DNA from 4 places in the Paenibacillus sp. FW101-FHT12H11 genome. Region 3 is predicted to be linked to each of the others. Evidence: riboswitches for the same ligand, from Rfam matches in the RefSeq annotation. Region 3 holds a riboswitch; each other region holds the start of a gene.
The links. Region 3 has a riboswitch for cyclic di-AMP ahead of AC3WTJ_RS14040 (APC family permease). Riboswitches for the same ligand answer to the same signal wherever they lie in the genome.

Region 1 (7,701 bases), on a different contig from region 3:
TGAAGCAAGTTGCGAGCGATCGCGGCCTATCCAAGCGGGATGTTTATAACGCATTGCTTGAGCGCTAAGCGCTCAAGCGGTGTTGGCTGACTGGAGCGCTGCGGAAAAAGTCCAGACAAAAAAAGATCTCTAATCCGTGGCCGGAGCCAGCAAATTAGAGATTAGAGGAGATATGAAAAAGGTTAGAATTACCAATAGGATAAGTGCTACTTCTATTATATACTATTTTTCTTATTTTGTCACAGGTGTTGGCATTTCCGCTAAACAAATATGACAAACAATTTTTCCCTTAAAGTAAGAGACGCCTTCAGCGTTGCCACAGAAGATACAAGCAGGCTCATATTTCTTAAGCATGATACGCTCGCCATCTACGTAAATTTCAAGGGCGTCTTTCTCGCCAATTCCAAGTGTACGGCGAAGTTCAATTGGAATAACAACACGCCCCAATTCGTCAACTTTTCTTACAATGCCCGTAGATTTCATCATATATATAAACCCCTTTCGATTTTATAAAAATTTTATCAATATCGTCATGTTTCGACATATCTCTTAAACTCATGATACCAACCATTCCCAAAATAGTCAACCATATTTTCGCTAGTTTGGGCGCGTAGACGATAATTTTTTGAAATCTGATCACAACTGAAAAGAGAGGAAAAGCCAAGTGGAATAAGGATTTGTAAATAATATATTACTATTTGATGTGAGAAAAGGTGGATTTAGCCAATTCATTTAAGCGGATGAAAGCAATGAAAAATTGGGATTAGTAAATTCGACAAATTACGACATATATGTCGATATGATGGTAAGAAATGTCGAAAAGATGTAGAATTTTAATGAAGAGAGGTTGTGATTGAATGAAGGAAGAGAAGGTTTTTAAAGATCCCGTTCATAAATACATTTACGTGCAGGATAACACGATCTGGGATTTGATTAATACGCGAGAGTTCCAGAGGCTGCGCCGCATCCGGCAATTAGGAACTTCTTATTTAACTTTTCATGGCGCCGAGCATAGCCGTTTCTCGCATTCGCTCGGTGTGTACGAGATCACGCGCAAAATTATTTCTCAATTTGAGCGCAATCAATATGAAGATTGGCCGAAGGAAGAGCGTCTGATCTGTCTGTGTGCGGCACTATTGCACGATTTGGGGCATGGACCTTTCTCCCACTCTATTGAGAAGGCTTTTGGAACCCGACATGAGGATTGGTCTTGTAAAATCGTGCTGGGCGATACGGAGGTCAATAAAGTTCTGAGCCGGGTTTCACCTGATTTTCCCAAAAAAGTGGCGGGAGTCATTTGCAAATCCTACAATGAAGAAATTGTTGTAAGCCTCGTGTCGTCTCAATTGGACGCCGATCGGATGGACTACCTGTTAAGAGACGCCTATTTTACGGGTGTTAATTACGGGACGTTCGATTTGGAACGTATTCTCCGAGTTATCCGGCCCTATCGGGGGCATATTGTCGTTAAAGAAAGCGGTATGCATGCTGTAGAAGATTATCTCATGTCACGCTATCAGATGTATTGGCAGGTCTATTTCCATCCGGTAACGCGGAGCGCGGAAATTCTGCTGCACAAAATCTTTGCGCGCGCCAAACATTTATATGAAGATAACTATACGTTCGGTTTTATGACGGATCCCATCCTGCACCTGATTCAGAATAAGATCTCACTTGAAGATTATTTGCTTCTGGACGAATCTGTGATGCAGGCGATGCTAACGTTTTGGATGAGCGAGAAGGATCCCATCCTTGCCGATATGTGTAAGCGATTCTTAGACCGCAAATTGTATAAGTACAGTACTTTTGATGAGTCGAATCAGCGTATGATTCAGCTTATGGAGAAAGTCATGGCCGAAGTTGGGCTCGATCCAATTTATTACATGGAAATTGATTTCCCGTCGAATCAATCCTATGATGTGTACAGGCCGGGAGAGACAGAGGATAATTTGCCGATTCTGCTTTTGGATCATAAAGAGACGCTGACCGAAATCACTCACCGCTCGGAAATCGTGCAGTCGATTAGCGGCTTTCAAATGGGTAAACATCATGTCTATTACCCCGAGGAGTTGCTTGAACGTCTGAATGCTTCTGAATATCCGGAGCTTTGGGAGATGCTAGGCGAGCAGGAATAATACATAAGAGGAAGTAAGGAGAAGACTATGCTGACAGACTCACATACGCATTTGAATGCGGAACAATTTCAGGAAGATCAGGACGAGGTTATACAACGTGCTCGTGAAGCCGGTGTTACCAGAATGGTGAATGTTGGCTTTAACCGGGAAACAATTCCTAGTTCAATAGCTCTTGCTGAAAAATATGATTTTATCTATACAACAGTAGGTTGGCACCCTGTAGATGCAATTGACATGATGCCAGGAGATTTGGAATGGATCGAATCGCTGTGTCAGCACGAAAAAGTGGTGGCAATCGGAGAAATCGGGCTTGATTACTATTGGGATAAGTCGCCTAAAGATGTACAGCAACGAGTTTTTCGGGAGCAAATCAGGTTGGCGCGAAAGCTTCAAATGCCGATTGTGATTCATAACCGAGATGCGCATCAGGATATTTTGACTATTTTAAAAGAAGAAAAAGCAGCAGAAGTCGGGGGGATCATGCATTGCTTTTCGGGGAGCTGGGAGACGGCCAAGCAGTGTTTGGCTATGAATTTCCATATTTCCTTCGGAGGCCCTGTCACTTTCAAAAATGCAAAGCAGCCCAAGGAAGTGCTGGCGCAGGTTCCTTTGGACCGCTTACTCATCGAGACGGATGCTCCTTATTTGACCCCGCATCCTTTCCGCGGCAAGCGCAATGAATCGGCTTATGTTCGGTTGGTTGCCGAAACCGCCGCTGAAATCAAGGGGATAAGTCTGGAAGAACTTGCAGAAATAACGACAAACAACGCCATAGCCTTGTTAGGTCTCAAGTAAAGCGCTTTTTGCAAATTTTCGTCGTAGAAAAACTCCGCAGCTGAGTGAGATAAAGAGGAAGCCGATGAGCGGCACGACAATATAGATAAGTGAAGATCGAATCATAAACGGAATCGAAAGCATACATAATTCTAGGAGTAAGGCTGACCAAATGATGAAGGCTAGGGAGCCGGCCTTCAACTGACGGTTAAGCGGGTACATGTCGAGCCAAAAGGTATAGCGGTGTGAACGCTCAAGTGGCGTTAGTTGAACCATGGAAATAATCAAAGCGATAAAGAAGATGAGCAGTCTCGCTGTGCTGCTGCTTGAAACGGCGATGGCTAATGTGCCTAGTAAGGATATACGCAGGACAATCGCGAATAGCTCCGTACGTAGAAATGTTTTCATATATATGTAGAGATAGGCAGCATCTTGTTTAAAAGGAATAAATCTTGTGACCCCGCTGATCCAGCTTCGGCGGGCTATTCGCGTACCCAATTGCGGAACATCCACGAACCAGTTGAAAAAGGCATATAATCGTGCTTGCTGCTGCCGTTCCTTCGTAATGAGATAATCCCATCCGATGTAGTATTTGGATACGTAATGCGTAGCGGTTAACCAAACCAGTGTAAGGACAAGAGCAGCTCCGCTTGCCCAGAGGACGCTTGTCAGAAATTGCAGCGAAATCAGCACGGCTGTTGCCAGCCAGCGGAAGCTAACGGAAACCCTTCTTGCGCGCTCATGAGTGAATCGGCTTTCTTGCCAGCTGGCCAATAAATTGCCTACCTTCATTAATAGAAGCAAGGCAAGCATCCATAAGAAATGCTGTTCATCGCGGCCAAGGCAGTGATGATACAAGGGCCATAGGACGACCCATGCCAGAAATGTCCAGAAGGCTTGAAGCACTAAGCTGTACATGAATCCGCCGCGGAAGTAAGGACCCATCTGATGTTCAACGCGCAGTAGAAACATACGGTCTGCGCTTCTGGCTAGCGTGCGAATGGGGCTTGAGGCTAACAAAGGTACCAGCAGCAAAAGGACGATCCACAGATAAGGATAATCTGTCGGAAGGCGCTGTAGTATTTTTGCATAATAATAGGAAGAAAGGATGACAAGAAATAGCAGGAAGCCAAAAAAATTGCTGCGCGCTGCATACTGCAGGTAACCCATGGATTCCTTCATATAATGTTCAAATCTCTTCTGCCATAGGGCACGGGTATCCATGTCCATCGCCTTCATACCAATTCTCCTTTTACAAGCTTATAAAAGATGTCGTCCAATGACGCTTGCTGGAGTCCTGTCTGCTGACGTAATTCGACTAAATCGCCTTGGGCGACCATATGTCCTTTGTGCAGGACGACATAGTTATCGCAATATTTTTCAATCGTAGACAAAATATGCGAGGATATGAGAAATGACGCGCCGCGTCTCTTCATTTTGACCATCAACTCGAGTAATGAGCGGATGGCTAGCGGATCGAGCCCGAGAAAAGGCTCATCAATGATGTAGAGAGAAGGTTCGATCAGGAATGCATTCATGATCATGACCTTTTGCTTCATCCCTTTGGATAAATGGCTTGCGAACGAGTTGAGCTTGTCCTGCATGTGGAACTGCTCGAGCAGCGCTTGCGAGCGGGAGAGATAGTCATCCTTCGTTAAGCCGTAAGCCATGGCGGTTAACTCCAGATGCTCACGAATCGTAAGTTCTTCATAAAGCTCTGGACTTTCAGGCACATAAGCGTAAGTGGCACGGTAAGGCAGCGGATCTTCGGCCAGCGTCAAACCGTTAATTTTTATAGAACCCCTTTGTGGTTGAAGCAGTCCAAGGATGTTCTTGATGGTTGTACTTTTTCCTGCGCCGTTCAAACCAATTAATCCCATCATTTCACCTTGGCGGATGGAAAATGTGAGGTCGTGAAGAACGGGTTTATTTGGTAAATATCCCCCGAATAAAGCGTCAACTTGTAATATGGGACCCATCTCAGTGCCTCCCTAAATAGCTAATTATTGGAATTTATATACGTGTTTCATACCTGATAATTATAAACAAATTTAGTTTCGAAGCCTAGTTTAAGAGTGAAAACACGAAGAAACTTAGTATTCGTACGTTATAATGAGTTAAAAGTAGATAAAAGGTGGTTTTATTTTGAAAATAAGCTATTTTTAATTGATTTAGCCCTTTTTAGTAGGTGTTAATCCCTTTACAGGCAGAGATTAACAGCGTAATATACTTTTCATAATAACTTAATAACCAATTTGCCATTTTTCCATTCGCTGAGTTCCAATTATGGGAACGGGGGAACCACTGTTAACTTATAAAGCGCCAACGCTGACGAAGTGAACAGAGTGAGTAACAGGGGTGAATCTTGGACGTTGAACGGAAGTTTACGTCTGAGTAGGGCGACTCTCACGTCCGAATCCGTCAGCTAACCTCGTAAGCGTAAGAGAGGTAACGATTGTCGTGCGTGCTATTTGTGTATTTTTACTATGCAAACTAAGCCAGCGAGAAGAGTCCTCTTCTTGCTGGCTTTTTGTCCCCATAAGGACCTTTAACTGTTTCGGACGACTAATCGTAACCCGGAATTCATAGGATGATGAATAGCAAAGCGGGGTGGGACGACCAGAACGCAGCTGTTTCCAAACACTGCCGATGGACGACACGTTAAGTTAAATTAAAAACCTTAGTCGCGTCAAATTTAATCATGCTGTAACCTGGCGGCGAGGCTTTGAAGGAGGACCGAAGAAGTGGGCAGTATCTCTTTTAGCGAGACCCATGTAAAACGATCATCCAGCATGTCCTTCGCATTGCGATGGAAGCATGAAAACTTGCGTTTGATTTTAAGCCTGGCTATAATCTCAATCGCAATGACTTTCATGTTTTTGGTGTTGTTGTACGGTACGGCTACCAAGAGCGTATCCGTGGTTGTGAATGGACAAGAAACCGTTGTGCACACGAAGCAATGGGTCCTGCAACGCCTACTGGATGAACAAGCCATAACGATTGGTGAACACGATGAAATATCTGCAGACCCTGCGGCTACAATCAAGGGCGGGGACAAATTCGTCATCGAACACGCTTCTCCAATTCAATTGACTGCTGATGGAAAGACCACCACTGTTTACACAACTGCAAGAACGGTTGAAAGTGCATTGCAACGTTTACATATTGCACTTGGGGAGCACGATAAGCTGACTCCCGAACCGACAGCCTCTTTGGGATCAGGCGATGAAATCAAAATCGTCCGTGTGAAAAAAGAGACGGAAGAAGTAACAGAGCCGATTGCATTCGACACGGAAAAGAAAAATGATGCATCGTTGCTTAAGGGTAAAGAGCAGGTCGTTCAAGAAGGTAAAGAGGGCGTACTTCTGAAAAAGAAAGAGAAGACTTACGAAGATGGCGTATTAGTTGCAGAAGCTGTTGTAGGTCAAGAAGTACAGGAACAAAGCGTTAAAAAAGTTGTGTCCGTTGGCACAAAAAATCCTGTTGTTGTTCTATCGGCGTCATCCCCTAGCGTGGATGAGGTCTCTAAGAATGGTGTAACATTCGGGTATAAACAAATCCTCAAGAACGTGAAGCTCACGGCTTATTCAGCGGGAGCCGATTCGACAGGCAAAGCCGAAGGTTCTCCTGGGTATGGGAAGACCTATACAGGAACGACAGTTACTGAGGGCAGAACGATTGCGGTAGATCCGAAAGTTATCCCACTGGGATGGTGGGTTTACATTGAGGGTGTTGGCTTCCGTCGTGCTGAAGACATTGGTAGCGGTGTGAAAGGCCAAATGATCGATGTTTACTTTGAAGATCATGGCTACGCTAATAAATTCGGAACGAAACAAGGATATACGGTCTATGTCGTAGGACCGAAAAAGCCGTCTGAGAATTAACGTGTAAACGTCTGTTTCAGCGGGAACAATGTCAATATACGTTGCCAGGCAAGCCGCCTGGGCGAAAGAAGAGGGAATCCCTCTTCTTTTTCTGCGTACTGGGAAGGGAACCGATTATGATTAAAGAAGTCATCGTCGTTGAAGGGAAAGACGATACGGCCGCTATTCGCCGAGCCGTCGAGGCGGATACAATAGAGACAGGCGGCTCAGCCATCGGGCAAGCCGTATTGAAGCGAATAGCCCTCGCGCAGCAGCGCAGAGGCGTCATTATATTTACGGATCCGGATCACGCAGGTGAGCGGATACGGAAGATTGTGGCAGCCAAGGTGCCGGGCTGCAAGCATGCCTTCATCACGCAGGCGCAGGCCGAGTATAAGGGCGACATCGGCGTCGAGAACGCAGCGCCGGAGATTGTCCGTGAGGCGCTCCAGAACCTGCGGACAGAGTACGACGGGGCTGTCTCGCAGCTTACCATGGAGGATCTCATAGCCGCAGGCTTGATCGTTCATCCGGAAGCGGCATCCCGAAGGCTCGTCGTTGGCAATGCCCTTGGCATCGGCTACTGCAATGGCAAACAATTTTATAAGCGATGTGCGATGTTCCAGATCTCGCGTGAGGAATTTGAGGCAGCCTTGGAACATCTGGAACCAAAGATATAGTGAAAGTGAAGTAAGGGATGACAGTGGATTTCAGAATTCAGAACCTATAGATAAATGAGGGCTACATTATGACTATACCCGGCAGTGAAGTGATTGTAACAGTGGAAGATGTCGCAACACCCAGTAAGACGAAACAAATTATAAAAAAGCACAATCTTGTGCTCAAAAAGAGTCTGGGCCAGAACTTCCTGATCGACCAGAACATCTTGGGCAAGATCGTTTCGGCTGCCGAGCTTGGGCCTAACAAAG
Region 2 (7,701 bases), on a different contig from region 3:
TATATAACGAGGAGGAGCTTATCATGAAAGATTACACAAAAGATTTGCCGGATCATCGTGTGAAATATATCGGAGAAAATGATCTATTTGTAGAAATTTTCGAGGGAGTTGAGCTACAGAAGGGAGCTTCAAAAAGACCTCCGCTTTTATTTGTACACGGTGCCTACACGGGCAGTTGGATGTGGAGCAAATACATCCCACACTTTATAAACAGGGGATGGAATTGTTATGTTATGAATTTGAGAGGGCACTACAAAAGTAGAGTGCTCGATTTGACAAATGTCACATTCGAAGATTATTTGGAGGATATCAAAGAGGTTTTGGCCGAGTGTAAGGCTCCACCAATTCTCATAGGATTTAGCATGGGAGGAATTTTGAGCCAAAAGCTGGCTGAAACCATCGAACTTGCAGGTTTAGTGGTGATCGATACAAGCATAAGCAAGGAAGTTTATGAAGCTGTACCCTACAAAGAAATAGCTGCTATGACAACAGGCGTTTTAATGCCTGCACCATCCCGAGATGAGAATTCCAGTATAGATGAATCAGCAGATGACATTGATTTTCAGAGAAAGTATATAACGGTGGAGTCATTAAAAGCATTTAACGATTTTTATTTTTCATTGGGAGTAAGCGGTGGAATATCGATAGACAGCAGTTTGATGATTCATCCAGCCTTGGTTATTAAAGCCATTAATAGTGAAGAGGATGACCGGAGGGGAAAGGCGACAGCGGACCTTCTCCATGCTGAATATACAGGATTTAGGGAAACGACTCACACCGGATTGCTAGTTGGGCAAAGATATATGGAAGTAGTAGATCGGATCATGATTTGGTTACAAGGGATGCATGACTAAGGACATAGAATAGATAAGAAAATATTACTATTGCTTCTCCTCATACATTGGAGTAAATTGATAAAATACGCTTAATTCTTTAGATTAAAGAAGCGGGGGAACCAAGTTTCCTGGGGTGAGTACACATGTAAAGTGTTAGGGTTAACTTTCAACCCGAATCCGTCAGCTAACTTCGTCAGCGTAGAAAGAATGGATAGAAACATTTAATGGAACTATGTGATTTAAGGTTCTATTCCCTCGCTTCCTTTTTCTCTTCTAGAGAAAATAGGAGGAACTAGACATGCTGCTTATGAAAGTAACCAAAGAATGGAAGAATTTTCTCCCTTGGAAGAGAGCCAACGATTCTGTACAGCGTCAACAGGAGATTCTTCATTTAAAACAGCGGTTGGAAGCGTACGACATTCAATTTCCGAATTTGGCTTACCAACCATCAGACGTCGAAACACAGACGCTAATGGAAATTAGCAAAACGGTCGCTCAAAACAATGAGCTGCTTTACCAACTTAGCTCGGAAAAGGAATTAGCGGTTGAACAATCGCTAGCCCATCGCGTCGGAACCACGCTCCAAATTTTACAGGATCACCTCAGCTTTATCGTAACCATGGCGCATATTTTCAGTGGCCCGTATCCTTGCCTAAGAGCGTACATCAGCCATACCATTTAACGATCTTCAACAATAGTGAAGGAGCTTGCCTGGCGGCAGCTCCTTTTTCGTTTATTTAAGTGAATAGATACGGCCAAAAAAGCGCGTGATAAGCTCCGCAACTTGCTGGCTTTGCTCTTCCAGAACAAAATGGCCCCCGCATAAAAAGTGAGTTTCCACACACGTTAATAGTTCTCCGAAAGCAAGAGCCCCTTGCACCGTAAAAATAAAATCATTTTTGCCCCAGGTTATGAGCGTAGGAGGTTGATAAGTTCGCAAGTACTGCTGCCAAACAGGGTATTGTTCGACGTTGGTCCGATAATCGTAGCCCAATTCCAACTGGATTTGGCTATTCCCGGGTCGATCCAAAAATAACTGGTCCATTAAATAACCATCGGGACTAATCCGGTAGGGATGACACACGCCCGTAACATACTGCATTTTTGTAAAATGAAAGGTTGCAAGCTGAGCAAAGGCCGCTTCGGTTGCAGGATTTCGATTCGCCCAGAGAGCTTTGAAGAGATCGAACGGTTCCCCTAAGCCGTTTTCACTGACTACGGCATTTTGAATAACGAATCCTAGAATACGGTGCGGATTCCGAACGGCCAGTCTGAACCCGATAGGACCTCCATAGTCATGGGTGTACAATATATATTGGGAAATGCCGAGATTATCAATTAACTTTTCAATCAGAATGGATAGATTCTCGAAGGTGTAAGCAAATTCTTCTGTGGAAGGCATACTGCTATTTCCGTATCCAAGATAGTCAGGAGCAATGAGATGAAAGTGGTCTGTGAGTTGAGGAATTAAATCCCTGAACATATGGGATGAGCTTGGAAAACCATGAAGAAGGATGATGGTTGGGTTGTATGGACTCCCGGCTTGGCGAAAAAATAACTCCCAACCGTCAATCTTCATTTTTTTATAATGTACCATAATGTCAACTTCCTCTCCGGCGAGCGCATACTATTCCCTAACAAAAATATGTGAATATGAGTTATTTAAGTACTTAGGAGCTAGAGGACGTGGTACAATTTAATTTAAGGTAAGCTAATTAGTTGTTATCTTCATTAAACTGGTATTCATCCACATGAAAGGGAGAGATCAGCCATGAAACAAGAACTGCTAAATGAGCCATCGAGAAATCAAGCTTCCAGCACGCCAATCATTACCGAACTAAAAGTAATTCCAGTTGCAGGGCATGATAGCATGCTCTTCAATCTTAGTGGAGCGCATGCTCCATTCTTTACACGTAACATCGTAATTCTCAAAGACAGTGCAGGTCATACGGGCGTAGGTGAAGTACCGGGCGGCGAGAATATTCGTAAAACGCTTGAAGACGCGTGCCCACTGGTTATCGGTCAATCGATCGGCCAATACAATAACATTCTTACGAAAGTTCGCAAGCAATTCGCTGATCGGGATCAGGGAGGACGCGGTTTGCAGACTTTTGATCTACGCATCACGATACATGCCGTTACGGCATTGGAAGCAGCACTACTCGATCTCTTAGGTAAATTCCTGGATGTTCCGGTTGCAGCACTGCTAGGAGAAGGTCAACAGCGCGATAAAGTAGAGATGTTAGGCTACTTGTTCTATGTCGGGGATCGGAATCGGACAAACCTTCCGTATCTGGGCGCTGAGAATGCAGCGAATGATTGGTTTCGACTGCGTAATGAGGAAGCGCTTACACCCGAAGCCGTCGTGAAACTTGCCGAAGCAGCGTATCAACGATATGGCTTTAATGATTTTAAGTTAAAAGGTGGCGTCCTGCGCGGTGAGGAGGAGATTGAAGCGGTCACTGCGCTGGCGGAACGTTTCCCTCAAGCCAGAATTACCCTTGACCCTAATGGGGCATGGTCTTTAGCTGAGGCGATTCACCTGTGCCGTGATCAGCATCACGTATTGGCTTATGCGGAAGACCCATGCGGAGCAGAAAACGGTTATTCAGGCCGTGAAATCATGGCCGAGTTCCGGCGTGAGACAGGCCTCCCAACGGCAACGAACATGATTGCTACCGATTGGCGCCAGATGGGCCATACGATTCAGCTGCAATCTGTCGATATTCCGTTAGCCGACCCACATTTCTGGACGATGCAGGGCTCTGTTCGAGTAGCTCAGATGTGTCAGGAATGGGGGCTCACTTGGGGATCTCATTCGAACAACCATTTTGATATCTCGCTTGCGATGTTTACCCATGTGGCAGCAGCAGCGCCGGGAAAAATAACGGCCATTGATACGCACTGGATTTGGCAGGATGGACAGCAGTTGACCAAGGAGCCGTTTCTGATTGTTGGAGGCATGGTGGAGGTTCCGAACAAGCCGGGTCTGGGAGTAGAACTTGATATGGACGCCATTGAGAAGGCGCATCAGCTGTACAATCAAGAGGGCTTGGGAGCTCGCGATGATGCGCTGGCTATGCAGTTTTATATCCCTAATTGGAAATTTGATAACAAACGTCCTTGTCTTTTGAGATAGTTGATCATAGATAGCCGCTGTTTCCTGATTAGGGGGAAACAGCGGCTATTTTTACATATATTCAGGTCAAGTTTCATTTACTTTTTGCTGACAGCCGTGGGCTCCATCTTGTCATTGTAAGCGATAGCGTACCAAGGTTCTGACGCCGATTCCGCATTCACTTGAATGTTTATTTCCCAGGGAGCCTCATAACTGACGCCAAGAAGCTGATTACCTTGGTAAATGGCGATAGCAAATGGAGGTTCACCCCGCTCGTTCTCCAGCTTAGGATAAACAAGAACGGTTTGTTTGCCAGTAGGAAGAGATTGACCGGTAACAGGCGTATAGCGATAAGAGATGGGATCAACACCTGTCTCTACTTTGCTTATAAACCAATCGGATTGGATTAACCGTTGATAAAAGCCGTCCATGAATGGGTTTTCCCCGATATCATACACATAAGCTCCATTCGTCCGAATTGCTTGAGCTCGACTGAAGTTAAAATAGGTGATCGCTTTCACCTGCGGAAACAGTCGCGGCAGTAAACCGTACATGTACCCCAGTTGGCCTTCCGACCAACTCCAGTACGTTTGATTCGTAGGTAAATAGGTGTGAGCAATAGCGCCCTCTGAAATCATAATGGGCTTATGGCGATAACGCTCATAGAGAGGAGCGAAAGTATCGATTACGGTCCCATTTAGCTGCTCTTTGTCTCCTGAATAGGGTGTGCTATACAAAGAAAAACCAACCCAATCTACATAAGAGTCACCTGGATAGTAGTCGTCAATCGTGTTCGTTGGCGAGAAATTAGGGGACCAAACCATCGCAACATTAGGCGCTTCTTCGGCCATGATGTCGTGAACAAGGCGGAATTTCTCAATATACTGCTGGGGAGTTCCATGCCATGGCACCCATGCGCCATTCATCTCCGAAGCATAACGCAAGAAAATAGGAATGCCGGAAGCCTTGGCTTCCCGGGCAAAACGGCGAACGTATTCGTCATCCAGCACGTCGTCCAAGCCAAAGCGCGGCTCCCAACCGATCTGGAGTGCGCCGCCGAGTTCTTTCACTCTTTCCGCAGTTCGCGCCGGGAAATAGGTATTCGTATCGGTCTGTACTTTTCGCCAACCGACATAAGCCAAATAAAGAGCGTGTTTTCGACCGTACACATCTTCAATTTTCGTAACATCGTACCCAACTCTGCGATCTGCCCCTAACATACCTATATAAGCCCCAGATGCTGGCTCGTGTTTTGCAAGATGGGTAGATTCCGTTGTCATAGGAACGCGGAGATAAAGCTCCATTTCCGCTGAAGGACTTTGGATGCTGGACCAATCATAGGTTAGTGGCGCTATCGAAGGAAGACCAGCTGAGTAGGCAGCGATCCGATTTTGATAGGCAGCTGCGGCTTCTGAATAACCGGATTGTGCGGATTTCTTCTCTTGGTTCGTCCAATAGGTTAAAATATCCGGCTGTTCGGGCTTGGGAGTTGAGGAAACAACGGTGGGATGCGTTAGTGCAACAGCAGGTTCTGATCGGCTTTGTTCGAGGTCATTTAATTCCGTATCCATGACAAAAAAAGTGACCGCGATGCAACTTGCCAACAAGATGGTACCTATTGTCCAGACAACCTTTTTAAACATGGGATAAGTAAGTTCCTCTCGTAAGGAAGATAATTGCCTCCGTAGATTCAGTAAGTTAATTGTATGCCCAAAGCTGGGAGACGGTCAATGGAGAGGTCTGGGCTGTTCCAAAGGTTGCGATAACCTGGGGGCAGCTTTTTTGCCTTTACAATTACTTATCTTGCTGCTAACACAGCAATAATATTTCTAAGTTAAATTAAGTGTGTGGGAACGGTCTCACATACAGAAATGAGGTCGCATCATGGAGCATACGATTAAGGAAATTGCCCTGCGCGCCGGTGTATCCAAATCCACGGTGTCTCGCGTGATATCTGGCAAGGGCTATACCAGCTTGGAAGTACGCAATAAAGTGCTGCAGCTGATTGAAGAACTGCAATATAAGCCCAACGCCGTAGCAAGGGCAATGGTTTCACAAAGAACACATAACATTGGCGTTCTGATTTATCGCCGGCATCATCCGATTGCTTCCCATCCGTTTTATGGGAAAATTCTAGATGCAATTTTAATGACAGCGGCAAGCATGAATTATTCCGTTTTCGTAACGACGGATCATGAAATGTCGCTGCGTTCGGCTGATTTTATGATGGAAAAAAGGGTGGACGGGCTAATCCTGATTAGCCGTTTACAGCAGAATGTGATTGATTACATCGCAAACTTCGGAGTTCCCTATGTCATGGTCAATGGCTCTACGGATGTTGATGGTGTCATGCACATTGTGAATCAAGACGAGGAAGGCGGCCGAATGGTTGCTGAACATCTCGCAGATCAGGGTCATCGTCGCATCTTCGTAATTGCTGGACCACAAACGCATCGTAGTCACAATTTGAGACTGAAGGGCTTCAAAAATCATTTGAAAGAATTGGGGATTCCGTTCCCGTCAAGTTCGATCTTACAGGCATCAACGTCCACGTTTGGCGAAGGGTATGAGCTCATGCGTGCCCATTGGGAGCAGTTTCGCGCAGGCGGATATACATCGTTATTTGCTACCAACGATATGATCGCGCTCGGCGCTATGAAGTTTATGCTGGAACAGTCGGTACGCATTCCCGAACAAGTAGCGGTAGTCGGCTTCGATGATATTGATTTTGCCGCTATGTTTTCACCCTCTTTGACAACGATCAGGGTCAATACGGAAGAGATGGGGATTCAGGCTTTCAGTTTGCTCGACAAGTTAATCCGTCAGGAAGCCTACATTGAGCATCCCAAGCAATTAGTACCCAAACTTATTGTCCGTCAGTCGACTCAAACATTTTCTATTGAAAGGAGTGGTTAGTCCGCATGCGTTGGTATTTAAAAGCAATTGGCCCGCGTAAAATCGTAGAATTTCTCATCCTTGTTGTGTTCGTCATCTTTTTCTTGGGCCCGCTGCTCAATCTTGCTATTCTGGCTTTTACCGGCAAATGGACTTACCCCGATATCTTGCCGCATGAGTGGTCACTGAAATGGTGGACGTTTGTGTTCCAGCAAGAAGATATTGCAAAATCAATCGGCTTGTCTTTTGTCATCGCAACGATCGTAACGGCACTTTCTATTGTGCTTTGCATTCCGGCAGCCTATGCGTTTGCGCGTATACGATTTCCACTTAGCAAGTTTTTCTTGTTCTCGTTTCTTCTGACACATGCTTTTCCGAAAATGGGACTTTATGTTTCGATTGCTGTGCTTTTCTTCAAACTCGGACTGATGAACACATTAATAGGCGTTGTTTTAATCCATATGATTAACGTACTCATGTTCATGACGTGGATTCCAACAGCTGCTTTCCGCAATGTGCATATGGCGCAAGAGGAATCGGCAAGGGATGTAGGGGCGAGCCCGTTTCGCGTGTTTTGCAGTATTACGCTCCCTATGGCTATGCCGGGAATTATCGTAGCTTCTATCTTTACGTTCTTGAATTCGCTGGATGAAGCTCAGGGCACATTCCTTGTGGGTATCCCAAACTATAAAACGATGCCGATTGTCATGTACTCGATTATCAGTGATTATCCGGCCTATGCGGGAGCTGTATTTTCCATTATTTTGACAGCGCCGACGATTATTCTTTTGCTTGCTGCACAGCGCTTTGTGAGCGCAGATATTATGTCCAGCGGCTTCCAACTCAAATGAC
Region 3 (7,701 bases):
ACCATGATCGATTGCTTTTCCGAAACATGGGTATCGACCCTTTCAATAAACTCAGCCAACGGCTTCAGAATGGTCCGGTAACGGGATTTGAACACGACAAGCCGAACACCCGGATCCCACTTATCCCATTTCTCCTGCATCGCTTCTTCATCCTCATCCGAAAACGAGACGTAGAAGGCAATGACATTGGGAGATAAAGATTTGGCATAGTTCAAAGACTGCGCCACTACGCGGTGAATACCCGCAACAGGAACAATGATCACAGGTTCTTTAATGCATACGCGTTCTTGCGTGATATCAATGCGCAGTTGTTTGGCTACATCATCATAGTGATTGCTGATTTTGGTTATTCCCCAAAGCAATAGCGGCGTCACAATAATAACAATCCAAGCGCCTTCACTAAATTTGGTGATACAGAAAATAATAAGAACGGCAAGGGAAACGATTCCCCCTAACCCATTAATAACGAACTTGCCGATCCAGCCGGCCGGTCGTTCTCTGAACCATTTGCGGACCAAACCGCTTTGGGCCAGGGTAAAAGATAAAAAGACGCCAATCGCATAAAGTGGAATAAGTGCATCGGTTTTCCCTTTGAAAATGACGAGCAAGATACTTGCCAAAACACCTAACGTTATGATCCCGTAGTGAAACGACAACCGATCTCCCCGGTACGAGAACATGCGCGGAAAGTTTTTATCCTGAGCCATGATGGATGCCAAGATCGGAAATCCGTTGAAGCTCGTATTCGCAGCCAATACCAGAATCAGCATGGTGCCAATCTGTGTGGCATAATACATGGCGCCACGGCCAAACGCCTGCTCCGTAACCATCGACAAGACCGAAGTATGCCCGTGCGGATCAGGTGCAATGCCATAACCCAAGCTCAGCAAGGTGACGCCCCCGAAGACAATCGCCAGCAGCGTACCGAGCGAAGCCAAGGTTTTCTTGGCATTCTTGACAGATGGCGTACGGAAATGCGGCACCGCATCGGAAATCGCCTCGATCCCTGTCACGGCCGAGCATCCTGATGAAAAAGCTTTTAGAATTACAAACAATGTCAATGAGCTCGTCATCGAGCTGGGAACAACTTGGAATTCATGCATATTCATGGATCCTGTCAGCATATCGAAGATCCCTTTGCCGATCAGCAGTAAGATACACAGGATAAAAAAGTACGTTGGAATCGCGAACACCGTTCCGGATTCAGAAGTCCCCCGCAAATTCAGCCACACCATCAACCAGACAAGCACTAGGGCTATGGGGACAATATAAGGCACTGTAACCGGGAAGGCCGACGTTATCGCCTGCACGCCTGCTGAAATCGAAACCGCAACGGTTAACGTGTAATCAATCAGCAGTGAAACTCCGGTGAGCCTTCCCGACATCATGCCCAAATTTTCCTTGGCCACCATGTAAGCTCCGCCGCCCATTGGATAGGCCTCAATCACTTGGCGATAACTTAATACAAGAAGCATGATTAAAGCAATAATCGAGATTGCAATCGGCAATGAGAAAGCAAAAGCAGCAACCCCTACAGTTGCAAGCTCTAGCAAAATTTGCTCCGTGCCATAGGCTACCGAAGACAAGGCATCTGATGACAGGATAGGCAGAGCCTTCCATACCTGCATTTTCTCAGATTCCAGCTCCGCTGATTTCAGCGGTTTGCCGAATACAATCTTTTTCAATGAGTCACTTGTCATGCTGTGAAATTCCTCCAAATAACCTAGTTTTCAGCTTGATTTCCCTTTTTTGGGCGCAAAAAAACACAAGGATAGACCTTGTGCTTAGCCACATGTTCTCCTTTCTCACGACCGCTTACGAGGTTAGCTGACGGGTTCGGGCTGCGAGAAATCTGCCCTAAAGGTAACTGCCGCATGCGACAAAACACACCTTACTCACCCCGTTGAAACCTATGGTTCCCCCGCTTTTCTGATAAGAAAATTAAGCGAAATATTCAACTGTTAACGTACGAGTTGATACTACTCTCTTATTGGCTCATAGTAAAGGAGAGAATAATCTTAAAAAAGATTATTCCCTCCCCACATTCATTTGATAATCCGCTTACAATGGTATAATCCTTTCAGTATCTCTGTTTTACTAGCTTATTGTCTGATTCATTGGATTTTAGGGTGTTTTAGCAAAATTAATTTCTCACATGACGCTTTCTAGTGGCTTGTTTTTGCTTGAAAATCATCTTTTTGAAGATGAGTGGGATACCGCCAATGAGAAATAAATAGCGGGCATCGATTATTTTTTTGAGGATTGCGGCCAGCCTGCCTTTCACTTTTTTGACCTTGAGGATGCCAATCGCTTCTCCGCGACCAAGCGAGGCGACCGTGCCTTTGTAATCGTAGGCAAAAGGTCTTAATGGCTTTCCACGCAGTGAATAAAATAAATTTTTGGCTGTGTTACATCCCTGTTGGACGGCGATTTGGGCATTGGCGGGGTATGGCGTGCCTTCCGGGCTCATGACAATCGAGCAATCTCCCGTAATAAAAACATCAGGAAACTGCAAGGAACGCAAGTAGTCATCCACCTTGACCCTGCCGCGTTGGACGTGGAAGCCCGCATCTTGCAGCAAGGAATTCCCGCGGACACCTCCCGACCAAATGACCGTGCCGGCAGGAATGAATTGGCCGTCTCCCAGCAGCACACCGCCGGGTTCGCATGCCTTGATGGCGGTAGATAGTTTATATTGAACCCCTTTGCGGCGCATCACGTCCATGCCGTATTCCACGAGATCATTCGGCAGTCCGGGCGGCAAAGCAGTAGGCGATGCTTCGATATTGATGATCTGAACCAGGGAAGGATCGACGTCAAACATTTGGCAAAGATCAGGAATCCGGTCGGCCAACTCTCCAACAAACTCCGTGCCTGTGAAACCTGCGCCACCAACAACGATCGTCAAATATTCCTTATGCTTGGAATCCAATTTATATTTTGCGAACATATACTGCGTATGCTGACGAATGAAGCGAACACTATTAATGCTGTTGATTGTCATCGCATACTCGCGCAATCCCGGAATTCCAAAGGTTTCCGTCTCACTCCCAAGCCCCACGACCAAATAGTCGTAGGTGAGGACTTCGTCCGCCAGAACCACCTTTTTTTCCTCAGGTACAATCTGCTGAACCGTCGCTTTGATGAAATGAATTTTCCGCTCATCGATCAGATCCTTAATGTCTACACGGGCATTCTCATGATGATCCGTGCCAGCTGCCGGCATGTGCAGATGTGTCGTCATGTAGTGATAGTCGTGTTTGTTCACCAGCGTGACCGCCACTTCATCTGCTTTGATCAGCTTCTGCAGCCTTATTGCCGTTACAAGCCCGCCGTACCCCGCTCCCAGAATAACCACCTTCGGTTTACTCATTCGAATCCTCTCCTCCGATTACATCAGCTTTTTTCTCTACCATCGTTGGTGAAAAAGATCAACCAAACCATTCATAGGTTGTCATGTGAAAAAAATCACATAGTTATTCAGGGCGTACACATGGTTTGGCTCATCATTAGTATATGTGCCTCTTTCTTAAAAATCACTGGAACATTGCCCAGCTTGGTCAAAAAGGGCTGCGTGACGCGGGGTGGCGGGCGTTGGCGGCATAAGTGCGCGGGGGGCGTTGGCGTTGCGGGGCTGATTGGCGCGAGCGAGATGCGGGTCGTAAGGCAGGGGATAGCTGGCGGCGGACGCGATGCGGGACGTCGGGCACCGGATGCTGGCGGCATACGCGATGCGGGACGTCGGGCACCGGATCGCTGGCAGCAGACGCGATGAGGGACTAAGGCGCTGGACCGCCAGTAGCGAAGCCTTGCCCCTTCTCATTGGATGAATTCCAATGGGAACGCCTTTATGAGGCCGGATTTCCCCGTTCCGTTGGATGAAATCCAACGAGGTAAGCGAAAATCAGCCCACAGAACGCCAATTTCCCCCTATGCATTGGATTTCGTCCAGCCAAATCAGCATTTTAACGTGGAAATTGGGACTTTCATTGGATTTTCTCCAACGGGAATCCACCTGTTCACTGCTCGCCCTTCCCCTCAGCCTCCAACCTGGCTTTATCCTCTAAACGACGCAAGCGAAAGCTGTTCATGCCCGCCACGCCCAACTCTTCCAGCAGGCCAAAATTCGCCCATGCGCCTACAACAGCTCCAATGCCGGGGACAAGCTGCAGCATTTTACGGAAATCAATGGTGTCCCGATATTCCTGCTGCAGCTGCTGCCAATCCACTTGATTCATATAGGCATCAGAAGGCGGAAAGCCGCTTGCGATCTCATGCCAATTCTTGATCGTGTCTAGTAGAGCAGGCTTTTTCGCCGGGCTGGAGAACGCGATTTGAAACACATACAGGATAAACAAGCGCTCTCTATAGTCCTTCGTGGAGTAGCCATAGGCGTGCGCAAGCTCGAACAGAAATTTCAGCTTGATCCCGATGAGAATCGGGAAGTCCGCCAAACCAAGCAGAATCCCACCCGCTCCCGTACCTGCTCCCTCGGCAGCGGCAATCTTTTTATAAAGCGACAGCAATTCCTCAGCTTTAGCATCACTTTCAGCCAGAGAAGCGCCTATAAGCGGGTCGTTCTGAGGAATATAATTCATCCCGAACAATGTCGTTTGAAACATCCCCTTGACAGTGGCCGTGATCGTTTTGTGCACCTTTTCCGGGATGAGCTTATTGATGTTTGTGGAGACGGTTTTCGAGGTTCTTTCGAGCAAATTCGGGGTCTTCTGTTGCCTTATTTCCCATAGCTTCACTTTACGCAGCGTTTGCTTCTCATAGAGGGTGTAATCAGAAAATTTCATGCTTGTCACCGCCGGTCGAGGTTCTTAGTTAAAGTATAGTATACGGGGCCTGCGTCCTCAAGATTCCCAATCCACCTCCACCTACAACCACTGAGCACAAAAAGAGCAGCTCCTCCAAAATGAGCTGCCCTCCCTCCTATTAGTCACGCATAACGATCAGCACGCCAAAAACAACTACACTCCAAATGACGATCAGCGTATCCTTTGGCTGCCAACTCAATGTGCTTTTTTTCAGCAGCTGCTGCTTGCCGTCGATTTTTTTCATCTCCATCGCTACAGTCATTTGCTCAGCTTTGTGAAACATGGCGAGAAGCAGCGGTACAACCAGCGCCGGGATATCCCGCATGCGTACCATGCCGGGTTTGATCGCTGCTTTGCCTCTGGCCCTCACAATCGCCGAAAATCGCTGCCACTCCCGTAAAATAAGCGGGATGAACCGAAACAAGAGAGAGACCGCCAAAGCAAATGACTCCACGGGCAGCTTCATTTTGCGAAAAAAAGACAGCGCCCAGTTCAGTCCCTGCACAAGCTGGCCATACGGCGTAGACACGGCTAACCAGTAGCCGGCCATCAGGATCAGAAACAAGCGCGTGAGCACGAAGCCCGCGTTCCACGCGCGCTCGGACGCGAAGCCAAGCGGGAATTGCCCGTCGGCCGCCCTCCACTCCAAGCCGCCCAGCACAATGGAGAGGAACATGAAGATCAGGAACGGCACGGCGATCTTCCAACTGCCGCGAACCGCGGCGCGCGGAAGGCCGAGGCACGAAAGGCCCAAGAGCAGCGCAGAAGCCGCGAGGCCGCTCCACACCTGCAGCTGCATCGTTCCGATGACCAGCAGCAGGTAGAGCAGCCACTTCGCGCGCGGATCCCGCGCTAGCCACGCGGCCTGTGGCGGCGCGGCTGGCGCTACGCGCGCGGGCCTCGGCGCTGCTGCTTGCGGCGCCGGCCCCGGGCTTGCGCTGCTACGCTCGCGCAGCGCCTGCAAGATCGCCGGCGCAGCAAGCTCCGGCGCGAGTAAATCCGGCGCGATGGCGATGCCGCGGCGCGCAAGGGCTTGAGCGGCCTCCACGCAGCTCGGGAGGCCGACCCCCGCGCGCGTGAGCAACTCCGGCGCGCGGCACAGTGCCTCCGGCGACCCGTCGAAGACGAGCTCGCCGCGGTCTAACACAAGGACACGGTCTGCCAGCGGCAGGAACGTGTCCAGGTCGTGCGTGGCGATGACGTAGGCGCCACGATGTCTTTCGCGAATGATGCGCAGCAATTCGCGGACGGCCGCCGCCTCGAGGCCGGCGGTTGGCTCATCCATGAGGAGCCAATCCGGCGCCGTGGCGAAGGTTGTCGCCAGCGCGAGCCGGCGCTGCTCGCCGCCGCTTAAGCCAAACGGCGAGCGCTCCAGGGCGAAGGCGCCGCGGGGGTCGAGGTCTGCGCAAGCCACGCGGATGCGGCGCTCGCGCTCGTCCGCTGCGAGCCGATAAGGGCGCAGCGAGTAGGCGAATTCCCCGCGGATGCTGCTGGCGAACAGCTGCTGCTCCGGGAATTGAAAAATCAAACCCAGCCGCAAAAGATGCGCTTGGTCTACCTTTCTTTTCTGCCACAAAGGCTGGTCATCAAGTGTGATAACACCTGAGGCCGGCTCCAAAATACCTGCCATCACCTGAAGGAGCGTCGACTTTCCCGAACCCGAATGTCCGATTAATACCGTAACGGAACCGTCTGAAAGCTCGAATCCGATATCTTTCAACAGCTGCTGACCGGGGTTGTCCGGGACGTTAATTTGAATATTTTGCAGGACTATAGACATGAATTTGCCACCGCCTCGGCCAGCTCATCCATATCCAAGGGAAGCAGGCGAAGCTCGCAGCCATACTTCAGCAAACCGAAAGCTGTCTTCACCACATAGGGCGAGTCAAGCCCTAACTCGGTGCAAGGCGACGTCTCCAGCGACTTATCTACACTTTCTCCATAAAAGAAAGCCCGGGGTACCCCATCAAACGTGATCCGTCCGTCACCAAACCCGATGACGCGCGTCGCATCCGCCACTTCTTCCAGCCGATGCGTAATCCATACAATGGTCGTGCCTCGCTGATGGGCTTCGCGCACAGCCTGTCGGACTCCCTGTCTTGCCGCGGGATCCAGCATCGCCGTCGGTTCGTCCAGCACCAGGATTTCAGGCTGAAGCGCAAGGGCAGCCGCCAAATTAACCAACTGCTTTTGCCCCCCGGATAAGGTGGAAAGCGTTCGTTCGAGCGGGAGCGACAAGCCCACAGCTGACAAGCTTTGGAGATACCATGCTTTACGTTCCTCTAGTGTTAAATCCTGTTTGCCCGGGAGATAATCGAATTCCTCTTGAATCGTTTCTCCTACAAACTGAGCATCCGGCAATTGAAGCACGCCTCTAATTTGCCCAGACGCATTGCAGATCAGTTCACCGCTTGAGAGGGGACTTAAGCCCAGTAAACTGCTGGCTAAGGTGCTTTTTCCGCTGCCATTTGGCCCAATGACGACCATCCATTCGCCTTTATAAATATCTAAAGTGACGTCCGACCATACCCGCCTTCCTTCTTCCGATTGTGTTCGATAGACGACGGAGGCATTCCGCAAAGAAGCCACAATTTCTCGATTTGCCATATATAAAATGTCCTTCCACTTTCCTAAAAGATGTGCTATGATCTGAATGATTTATTGTTAACCATTGGTATAAATTGAAGTTGACAATACATAAACAATAACAGAAACAGGAGCGATGGACAATATGAAACTCACTTTGCGCGGCGTTGTTTTCAGTGCACTTTTTGCAGCAATTCTTGTCTTATTCAGCTTTGCAAGCATTTCACTCCCTTTTACACCTGTCCCTATTACTCTGCAAACGCTAGCGGTTATGCTTACCGGCGGCTTGCTC
Region 4 (7,701 bases), on a different contig from region 3:
TTGGCCAAATGTAACGGATGCTCCTACTGAGACGCCAATATCATCTGGTACCTTTATATCTACATCGCCTATCACACCTTGCAGAATAAGCGTTGTTTCCTTTTGCTCTAGTATGGCAAGCGAGAGATCGATATACGTCTCCCCGATAATGTACCACGTTGAACTATTGCGCATGATCCAAGGCTCACGCCCCAAGCGAACGCTGTCCATCAGCTTCTGCTTCTGAATATAGGTGTCATCTTTATGCACTTGCTTGGACCGTATGAAAAAGAATCCTAATGAAATCAAAACGATAGCGAAAACAATCGTAATATGATCACCAAAGAGAATCACAGCCCCCACGCCGATGAGCACAAACCCTTTGCGCTCTTTGCGGGAACGGACCCGATGAATGCCCAGCAAGACGAGGATAATCGCAAGAATGGGGAAAAAGCCTATCGTATGATCCAGAAGCAAAAAAAGACCGGCGCCAATCAGCACAAGAGCTGTATTCCGGTTGCGGTTGTTTTTGGTTTCTTCGCCCATCGCTGCACCTCCTCTGGCTGCCGATTAATTCGTTCATATAGATTCCTAGCATACCATAAGAATGGACAGCCTCCAAGATGCAAATCCTTGCCCAGCAAGGCTCTAGCATGAGGAATGGAGGCCGGAATCCGGCTGCGCCGCATACTGTGCGCGGCGCAGTACAATCACGCGAGGCTTATTTCTTGTCGCGCCAATCCTGCTGAAGCTTGCGCAGCTCCTGCTGGAGGTTGCTGCCAGCCTCCTTCAGCGTCTCTTTCGACACGCGCCCCGCCACGCGCAAGCCCTGCAGCGCTTCCCGGCCGAGCTCGCGGCCGGTCGCTTCCAGCTCGCGCAATGCTTCGCGAGCTTCTTCCTTGGACAGCCCGCTTCGCGGCTGTCCCGTTCCTGCTGCGCGGCCGGCACGCAGCCCCGCCAGCTCGTCTGCGAGCGCCAGGCAGACGTCCTGGCTGCTCGCGTACTGCGCGCGGTACTGCGCGCAGGCTGCTTCCAAGCGCAGCTTCTCTTGCAGCGCCATACGCGCCAGCTCTTCGTCGCCTGCGCGCATGGCCAGTTCAGCCTGCTCGGCGCGCAGCTGCGCCATCTCCTGCGCGTCGACGCTTTGCTTGCGCAGCTCAATCGTACGCTGCAGCGCCTCCTCGTAGCGCTCCTCCAGCTCGGCGATGCCGCGCGATGCTCCAGCGTGTCCAGCGTGGCTGGAATGGCTGGAATGGCCGCCTCCCCGTTCATGCAGGTCCAGCTTGCTTGCTGCCTCCTGCCAAGCCATATCGGCCATTTTACCAATTCGATCAAATACGCTCATCATCCACACCCCCTATGTTCTTGTTGATTACAGTCTGAACTCCGCCGAATCGTTTTGTTTTTTTAGCATGCGATAGCCGTAATACATTAACCACACTGCAAACACAATCGCTAGGAAACCAGATAATTTTGTAATTAATATCAAAGCGCCAATGCCAAAAATCAGCCATCCCATCTTCTTGCCATGAGTTATCCCCACATAACCTAGCCCCACCATCGCCACAGGAACCAGCAGTCCCATGACATGAAAATGCATGCCCACTTGATGCATACAAATGAGAAAGCCTACTGCTATCAGAATCAGCGCCCAACTTTTTGATCGATTCATGCTCACTATTGCACCGCCCTTCGCGTAATCTTCATGCTACTATCGTAGCCGAAATGGATTCACGTCAAAACGGACTCCCGACTGTTTTTGTACCTAGACCTAAGTCCAGTATGGTCTAAGACCTTTAACCATATTTTGGGCGTTGTTTCCATTATTCTATCAATGATAGAATATTTGAAGCCGAGTCCGGTGCACAGACAAAGTGCCGGTACGGGGGACGATTTACATGGGGTGAATATTTGCTCTGTAAGCAGAGCAGACTAGGGAGAACCTTCTTCCCGAACCCGTCAACTAACCTCGGAGGCTCATTTTGAAGGAGGATTACCAATTGAATATGCTTACAAAAGGGTTAGCATGCCTTGCTGTGTCCTTCACAGTTTTGGCAGGAGGCTTTCTTTCCCCATTTTCGGGACATGCTTATGCAGCAGCCGCGAGTATGGACGTGAAAGTGCAAGTCAACGATGACCTGGTTCAATTTCCGGATGCCCAGCCTTATTTGGATGACAACCACGCTACACAAGTACCGATCCGTTTCGTAACTGAGAAACTGGGTTATGATGTACAATGGCAAAAGGAAGGCGACGCAATTAAAGTCACACTGAACAATGACAAGCATTCTATTTCCTTGGTGTCAGGTCAAAAAGAGGCCGAAATCGATAGCACTCCTGTCGAGATGGACACACACGCTGAGTTCCAAAACGGACGTGTCTACGTGCCGCTTCGGTTCTTAAGCAATGCTTCCGACATTCCCGTTCAGTGGGATGCAAGCAGCAACTTAGCGATTTTAAGTAAAGACGGCAATCATCACGCACCTGATTATGAGCTATTTGAGTCAACAGCCTACTCCGCTGATCCTTCTGAAAATGGAGGCTTTGGAGCATTGGACTATATGGGGAATCCATTAGGAATCGGAACCGTCGCTGTAGATCCATCGGTTATTCCACTTGGATCTAAGCTCTATATAGAAGGTTATGATTTCAACGGCCTGCCAAAAGGCGGCATGTATGCTTATGCAACGGATACCGGTGGTTCCATCAAAGGCAAACGCGTTGATATTTACATTCCAGGCTCCCAGCAATCCTTACGCAAATTCGGCTTCCAAACTGTAAAAGTGTACAAACTAAACCCGTGATGATCACGGGTTTTTTAATTTTGACGAACGTACTGAAAGCCCCGCATGAACTGTGATGAAACTCCGGGCACCTTAGGAATCTATGGATCTATTCGGTGGAATCACCTCAAAGGAACTGGCGTCCGCTATTCGCGGAAAAACGAGCATTTCTCTTTCGGAACGGAACTACAGGCTCTTATTTGTACTCAAACCTGTACTTTTTATAGAAGCCGGCAAAATAGAGTCTTGTAGATCCCCTAAACCAGCCGAAAAGGTGGTTTTCCTTGGAATAAGGTCCCACAGTTCCTTTTCAGCTCGTCGGAGCGTGCAAGTGCAGTGCGAGAGCGTTGGGTAGCCTGGAGACTCCCAACGGAAAACTAGCTTTTGATCCATTGAAGGGAACTGGAGTCCTCTATTTCCTCGTTCTCGGCTGAAATTTCCGAGAGATAGCGCACTAACAAAAAACGGCCCCGGAACACCGGGACCGAATCCTAAAAGAAATCCGCCAAATACGTCGTGCGCTGCGGAATTGCCGCTTCCAACCGAGTAACCAGCTCCTGCGAGCCTTGAAGCCGCTCAATTTTAGCCATAAAGCCCGCCTTTTGATAACTCATAAATAAGGCAGCCAACGTTTGAATACTACAACTCAGTATACGCTCATCTGCCGGTTGCTCGCCCTCAGCTAACTTGGTGACCTCCGCTTTCTCCCCGCTGCCTGTGAATTGCAATTGGAAAACGCCATCGTTCCAGTCCGCATGCGGATCAAAAATCCGCAAATAGATCGGCTCAACCTCTTGGCGCGGTTCAAACCGATACTGCTTCAGGAAAGCTTCCACATCGATAATACGCGCCGAAAAATATGTTATTTTCTCCTGCTTGAACTTAGGATCATGCACCAAGAAAGGAAGCTGATCATCCGCTGGCGCTTTAACCTCCACCTTCGAGATCATGGAATCATGATCGGCTATGAACTTCCATAACCCGCGTCTCGTTTCTTCATCCAAAAACACCATCTCATGAATGGTTGCTGTATACTCTTTTACTTGATAAAAGACGTACCCCGTCCGTTCACCCTTGGCATTAACATAGAGGGCTACCGTACCTTTTTTGTTTTTAAAATATCGATTATTCCACCAATTTGCGTCCCGCTCCATCATTCCATTAAATTGCAGGGCATACTGCTCATAAATAGGATTCAAAAGCTCCCATTCCCTCGTCACACGAACGATTGAACTGCCTTCCGGAGCATGGAATTTTGGAAGTTTATCCGCAGGAATTTCATATTTCAGGTAGTCAATATACGTCTCCCAGCCATACTTCCGATAAAATTCGAACTTAAACGGAGATAGAAAGGAGACGGTTTGCCCTTGCTCTTTCATCACCTTGAGCGCTTGAAGCAGCAGCTTCGCGACCATTCCGTTGCGCCTGTACTCCGGCCAAGTTGCTACTCCCGCAATTCCGCCCATGGCAAAACGCTGACCATTCAGCCACGTATGAAATTGGTTAATTTGAAGCTTAGCAGCTAGTTTCCCCTGAACAAAATAGCCCCAAATTTGCTTCGGATCTGTCCAACTGCTGCGATCTTCCTGCTCTTCTGCGCTCAGCTCATATTGAAAAGCAAACTGGGATAATGCAAGACTCTCCGGCAATTCCTGTTGTTCCAATGTTCGAATTTCACTCATTATGTATCACCTCATATACAAGTATACTGGAAAATCATTGACAATACCTATGCCTAATTAGGCGTTCTCCATTTAGAAATCAGGGCATACGTCCAATCAACGAATGTCTCTACGTCATATGATGTTGATGTATAGTGATTCAACCCACTTAAATACTTAAGAACCGGAGGGGATACTATGTCATATGCAGCTGGTTGTGGTACTGGATACGGATCTGGATACGGATCTGTAGGTGTCGTTCTTGTCCTTTATGTTCTGCTTGTTATCATCTTGGCTACTTTCGCAATCTAATCTTGCCTTCATTCCAACCTGACTATTCCTTGTAAATAGACCTGCTTACACCAACTTCTTTGAAAGAAGATGAGTGATAAGCAGGTCTTTTTTTATTTGATCGGATATATAAGAACACATTCGCCTCTCGCAAAACCTGAGCCTCCGGCAGGCAGTTGAATCAAACAATCCGCATCTTTAATGGAAACCATGATGCTGGACTTATCAATGCCGGAAGGCTTAACCCGCAAACAACCATTCTCGACATGCGTTGTCCCTCGGACATAACGCGGGAATGCCGAGCCTTTGTCGTAATCCACATCCAAATAAGCTGTCATGGCTTCGGGGCAAGGAGATAGGCAGCCTGACATCGCTTTAATCAGCGGCTTAGCAAATAGCTCAAAGCCTACAAACGATGCGCCGGGATTACCGGAGAGCGAGAGCAGCAGCCTATTCTCCCAAAAGGCTGCGCTCGTCGGCGTGCCTGGCCGCATCGCCACTTTATTAAACAGGAGCTTACCCGCAAACCTTCCAAACAAATCCACCAGAACATCATAGTCACCAACAGAGACACCGCCGGAGGTGATAACAAGATCAACTTTGCCTAATGTCTCCAGCAGAGCGTCTTCCACCTCTTCTACATTGTCCGAGAGCGCGTGCATAATCACCGCTTCTCCGCCCGCTGCTTCGACTTGCGCAGCAAGCATGTAGCTGTTGCTGTTACGAATTCGCCCAGGCAGCAACGCTTCTTCAACATTCAATAACTCAGAGCCTGTTGAAAAAATCGCTACCCTCGGTTTACGGAAAACCGTCACGGAGAAATAACCAAAAGTCGCTAATATCGCCGCTTCACCAGGTCCGATTTGTGATCCATGCGGAAGCAATAACTCCTGCGCGGCTATTTCCCCGGCAATAGGAGTTATGTTGCTGCCCACGGGTATACTTTTCTTAATGCAGACCTGAGTCGAGCTTACCCCTGCGTCCAGTAAGGGAAGTGCATCCGTCATTTCCAGCATCACCACGCAATCCGCTCCATCTGGAACAGGCGCTCCCGTCATGATCCGGGATGCAGCACCTGAATACACAGTAAGCTCAGGAACCGTTCCGCTTGGAATATGCTCAATGACACGCAAAATAGCAGGATTTTCTGGCGATGCCTGTTCAATATCCGCAGCGCAAACCGCGTATCCGTCCACGCCGGATCGGCGAAAATGAGGCACGGGATGATCGGCATAAATATCCTTGGCTAATCGCCTGTTGAACGCAGCGGACAACGGTACAATTTCCGTTTCAGTAAGTTCGACATACTCGGAAAGCACGCTTCGGGCTTCTTCCACCGAAATGACTTTGCGCCCGAATTTAAGCTTCACATCGCTATTCACTAACGTCCGTTCCTCCTATGGGCTAACCGCCAATTTGCGACATCCGGCGAAGTGTTGGTGTATGAGACTGGCTTTCATTCAGCAGTGCCTGCGCCATCTCATGATTTTGCGGCTTGATATCCAAAGCACGGAAGAAAAGGTCTTCCATTGCCGAATCATTCCCAATATAAGTCCGAACATTAAATTCATCTGACCAATACAAGCATGGCTTCACATTGCCATCTGCCGTAATTCGCAGGCGGTTGCAGGTCTCGCAGAAGTGATCGCTGATCGGATGAATGAGCCCGAATGAACCTTGAGCGCCTTCGATCCGGAAGTTTTGAGCAGGCCCGTTCCCATATACGGCGTCCGAGGCTATCGCATTCCAACCCTTTTCCTTACAGCGATCCAATACGGTCGACAAAGGCAAATAGCGGCTTTTCCACGCCTCATCCTGATGCCCGATCGGCATATATTCTATGAACCGAACTTGAATCGGACGATCCATCGTCATTTGTAAAAAGTCTTCAATTTCGTCATCATTCATGCCCTTCATAAGGACAACATTTAACTTGATCGGGGTAATGCCCACACGATAAGCTTCTTCAATGCTGGCCAGAACACGGTTAATATCGCCACCTCGGGTGATGAGTGAGAACCGGTCTGCTTTCAAGGAATCCAGGCTTATATTTACACGGGTTAGCCCTGCTGCGCGAAGCTTTTCAGCTCTTGAAGCAAAATAAATCCCATTCGTTGTCAACGCAATATCTTCAATCCCGGGTATTTGGGAGAGCATGCCAATCAGTTGTTCCAGATTTTTACGTACAAGCGGTTCTCCGCCGGTTAATCTCAGCTTTCGGACACCTAGTCCAGCCAGCACGCGAACAACCTCGGTGATTTCCTCGAACGTTAACAGCTTGTCATCCGGTTCAAATTCCATTCCTTCTTCGGGCATACAGTAAACACAACGAAGATTACAGCGATCCGTAACGGATATTCGTAAGTAATCGTGCATGCGTCCAAAACGATCCATCAGCAGCTTCGGCATGAAGTTCACCTTCTCTCCAGTCCATTATGACACATTTTTCAGCTAAATCCTACACTCATGATAGATTCTCTAACATAGACTTGTACTCATCCGGCGTATTCACATTCGTTACAAACTTTGACGACAGTTTTAACTTTTCAAAAAAAGCATTCTCCGCAGGCAACCAATCGATATGATCCAACAAACCCATTAATCGATGTTGTTCCTGCTTCAATAATACCTCAGCCTCAGAACCAACTAACCTCGAGTAAATGCCATGGAGCGGATGAACCTTGCCGTCTATGACCGGAATAACCGCATCAACATTGGCTTCTTGGCACATTTGTCTCATAGCTTCTGCGGCTTCGGATGAAATAAAAGGCATATCACACCCAACAATCCACATGAATTGTTCAGTTACGGCTTGCGCAGCTGCATGAATACCGCTTAACGGCCCTTTTTGAACATATATATCTGACACCCATTGTACATTCAAAGGCATGGAATTAGATGCTAGAAGTAATTGGAACGCCTCGGGTTCATTCGATACAACAATCATCTGGTTGCAAATACGGGACATTTCCGTAAGCTGGCGAAGA

Region 1: it holds a riboswitch for cyclic di-AMP, as region 3 does, so the genes downstream of both, AC3WTJ_RS36100 (resuscitation-promoting factor) here and AC3WTJ_RS14040 (APC family permease) in region 3, are expected to answer to the same signal.
Region 2: it holds a riboswitch for cyclic di-AMP, as region 3 does, so the genes downstream of both, AC3WTJ_RS23900 (hypothetical protein) here and AC3WTJ_RS14040 (APC family permease) in region 3, are expected to answer to the same signal.
Region 4: it holds a riboswitch for cyclic di-AMP, as region 3 does, so the genes downstream of both, AC3WTJ_RS27935 (stalk domain-containing protein) here and AC3WTJ_RS14040 (APC family permease) in region 3, are expected to answer to the same signal.

The regions. Positions count from the first base shown of each region.
Region 1 covers NZ_JBYTCO010000018.1:58,832-66,532, reverse strand. The annotation lists gene rsmI (16S rRNA (cytidine(1402)-2'-O)-methyltransferase) at 1-68, shown strand, start outside; gene AC3WTJ_RS36125 (AbrB/MazE/SpoVT family DNA-binding domain-containing protein) at 232-486, opposite strand; gene AC3WTJ_RS36120 (HD domain-containing protein) at 858-2,135, shown strand; gene AC3WTJ_RS36115 (TatD family hydrolase) at 2,163-2,930, shown strand; gene AC3WTJ_RS36110 (ABC transporter permease) at 2,916-4,148, opposite strand; gene AC3WTJ_RS36105 (ABC transporter ATP-binding protein) at 4,145-4,888, opposite strand; cyclic di-AMP (ydaO/yuaA leader) riboswitch at 5,171-5,364, shown strand; gene AC3WTJ_RS36100 (resuscitation-promoting factor) at 5,654-6,793, shown strand; gene rnmV (ribonuclease M5) at 6,910-7,452, shown strand; gene rsmA (16S rRNA (adenine(1518)-N(6)/adenine(1519)-N(6))-dimethyltransferase RsmA) at 7,521-7,701, shown strand, end outside.
Region 2 covers NZ_JBYTCO010000007.1:306,444-314,144, forward strand. The annotation lists gene AC3WTJ_RS23895 (alpha/beta hydrolase) at 24-854, shown strand; cyclic di-AMP (ydaO/yuaA leader) riboswitch at 913-1,051, shown strand; gene AC3WTJ_RS23900 (hypothetical protein) at 1,135-1,518, shown strand; gene AC3WTJ_RS23905 (alpha/beta fold hydrolase) at 1,570-2,433, opposite strand; gene gudD (glucarate dehydratase) at 2,608-3,975, shown strand; gene AC3WTJ_RS23915 (glycoside hydrolase family 26 protein) at 4,053-5,597, opposite strand; gene AC3WTJ_RS23920 (LacI family DNA-binding transcriptional regulator) at 5,839-6,870, shown strand; gene AC3WTJ_RS23925 (ABC transporter permease) at 6,876-7,700, shown strand.
Region 3 covers NZ_JBYTCO010000004.1:85,441-93,141, reverse strand. The annotation lists gene AC3WTJ_RS14040 (APC family permease) at 1-1,700, opposite strand, end outside; cyclic di-AMP (ydaO/yuaA leader) riboswitch at 1,798-1,958, opposite strand; gene AC3WTJ_RS14035 (NAD(P)/FAD-dependent oxidoreductase) at 2,144-3,373, opposite strand; gene AC3WTJ_RS14030 (hypothetical protein) at 3,494-3,775, shown strand; gene AC3WTJ_RS14025 (EcsC family protein) at 4,020-4,802, opposite strand; gene AC3WTJ_RS14020 (ATP-binding cassette domain-containing protein) at 4,942-6,603, opposite strand; gene AC3WTJ_RS14015 (ATP-binding cassette domain-containing protein) at 6,594-7,430, opposite strand; gene AC3WTJ_RS14010 (biotin transporter BioY) at 7,555-7,701, shown strand, end outside.
Region 4 covers NZ_JBYTCO010000009.1:387,326-395,026, forward strand. The annotation lists gene liaF (cell wall-active antibiotics response protein LiaF) at 1-525, opposite strand, end outside; gene AC3WTJ_RS27925 (PspA/IM30 family protein) at 701-1,327, opposite strand; gene AC3WTJ_RS27930 (LiaF transmembrane domain-containing protein) at 1,352-1,651, opposite strand; cyclic di-AMP (ydaO/yuaA leader) riboswitch at 1,820-1,972, shown strand; gene AC3WTJ_RS27935 (stalk domain-containing protein) at 1,986-2,783, shown strand; gene AC3WTJ_RS27940 (GNAT family N-acetyltransferase) at 3,254-4,444, opposite strand; gene AC3WTJ_RS27945 (sporulation protein YjcZ) at 4,622-4,735, shown strand; gene AC3WTJ_RS27950 (molybdopterin molybdotransferase MoeA) at 4,828-6,096, opposite strand; gene moaA (GTP 3',8-cyclase MoaA) at 6,119-7,123, opposite strand; gene mobA (molybdenum cofactor guanylyltransferase) at 7,179-7,701, opposite strand, start outside.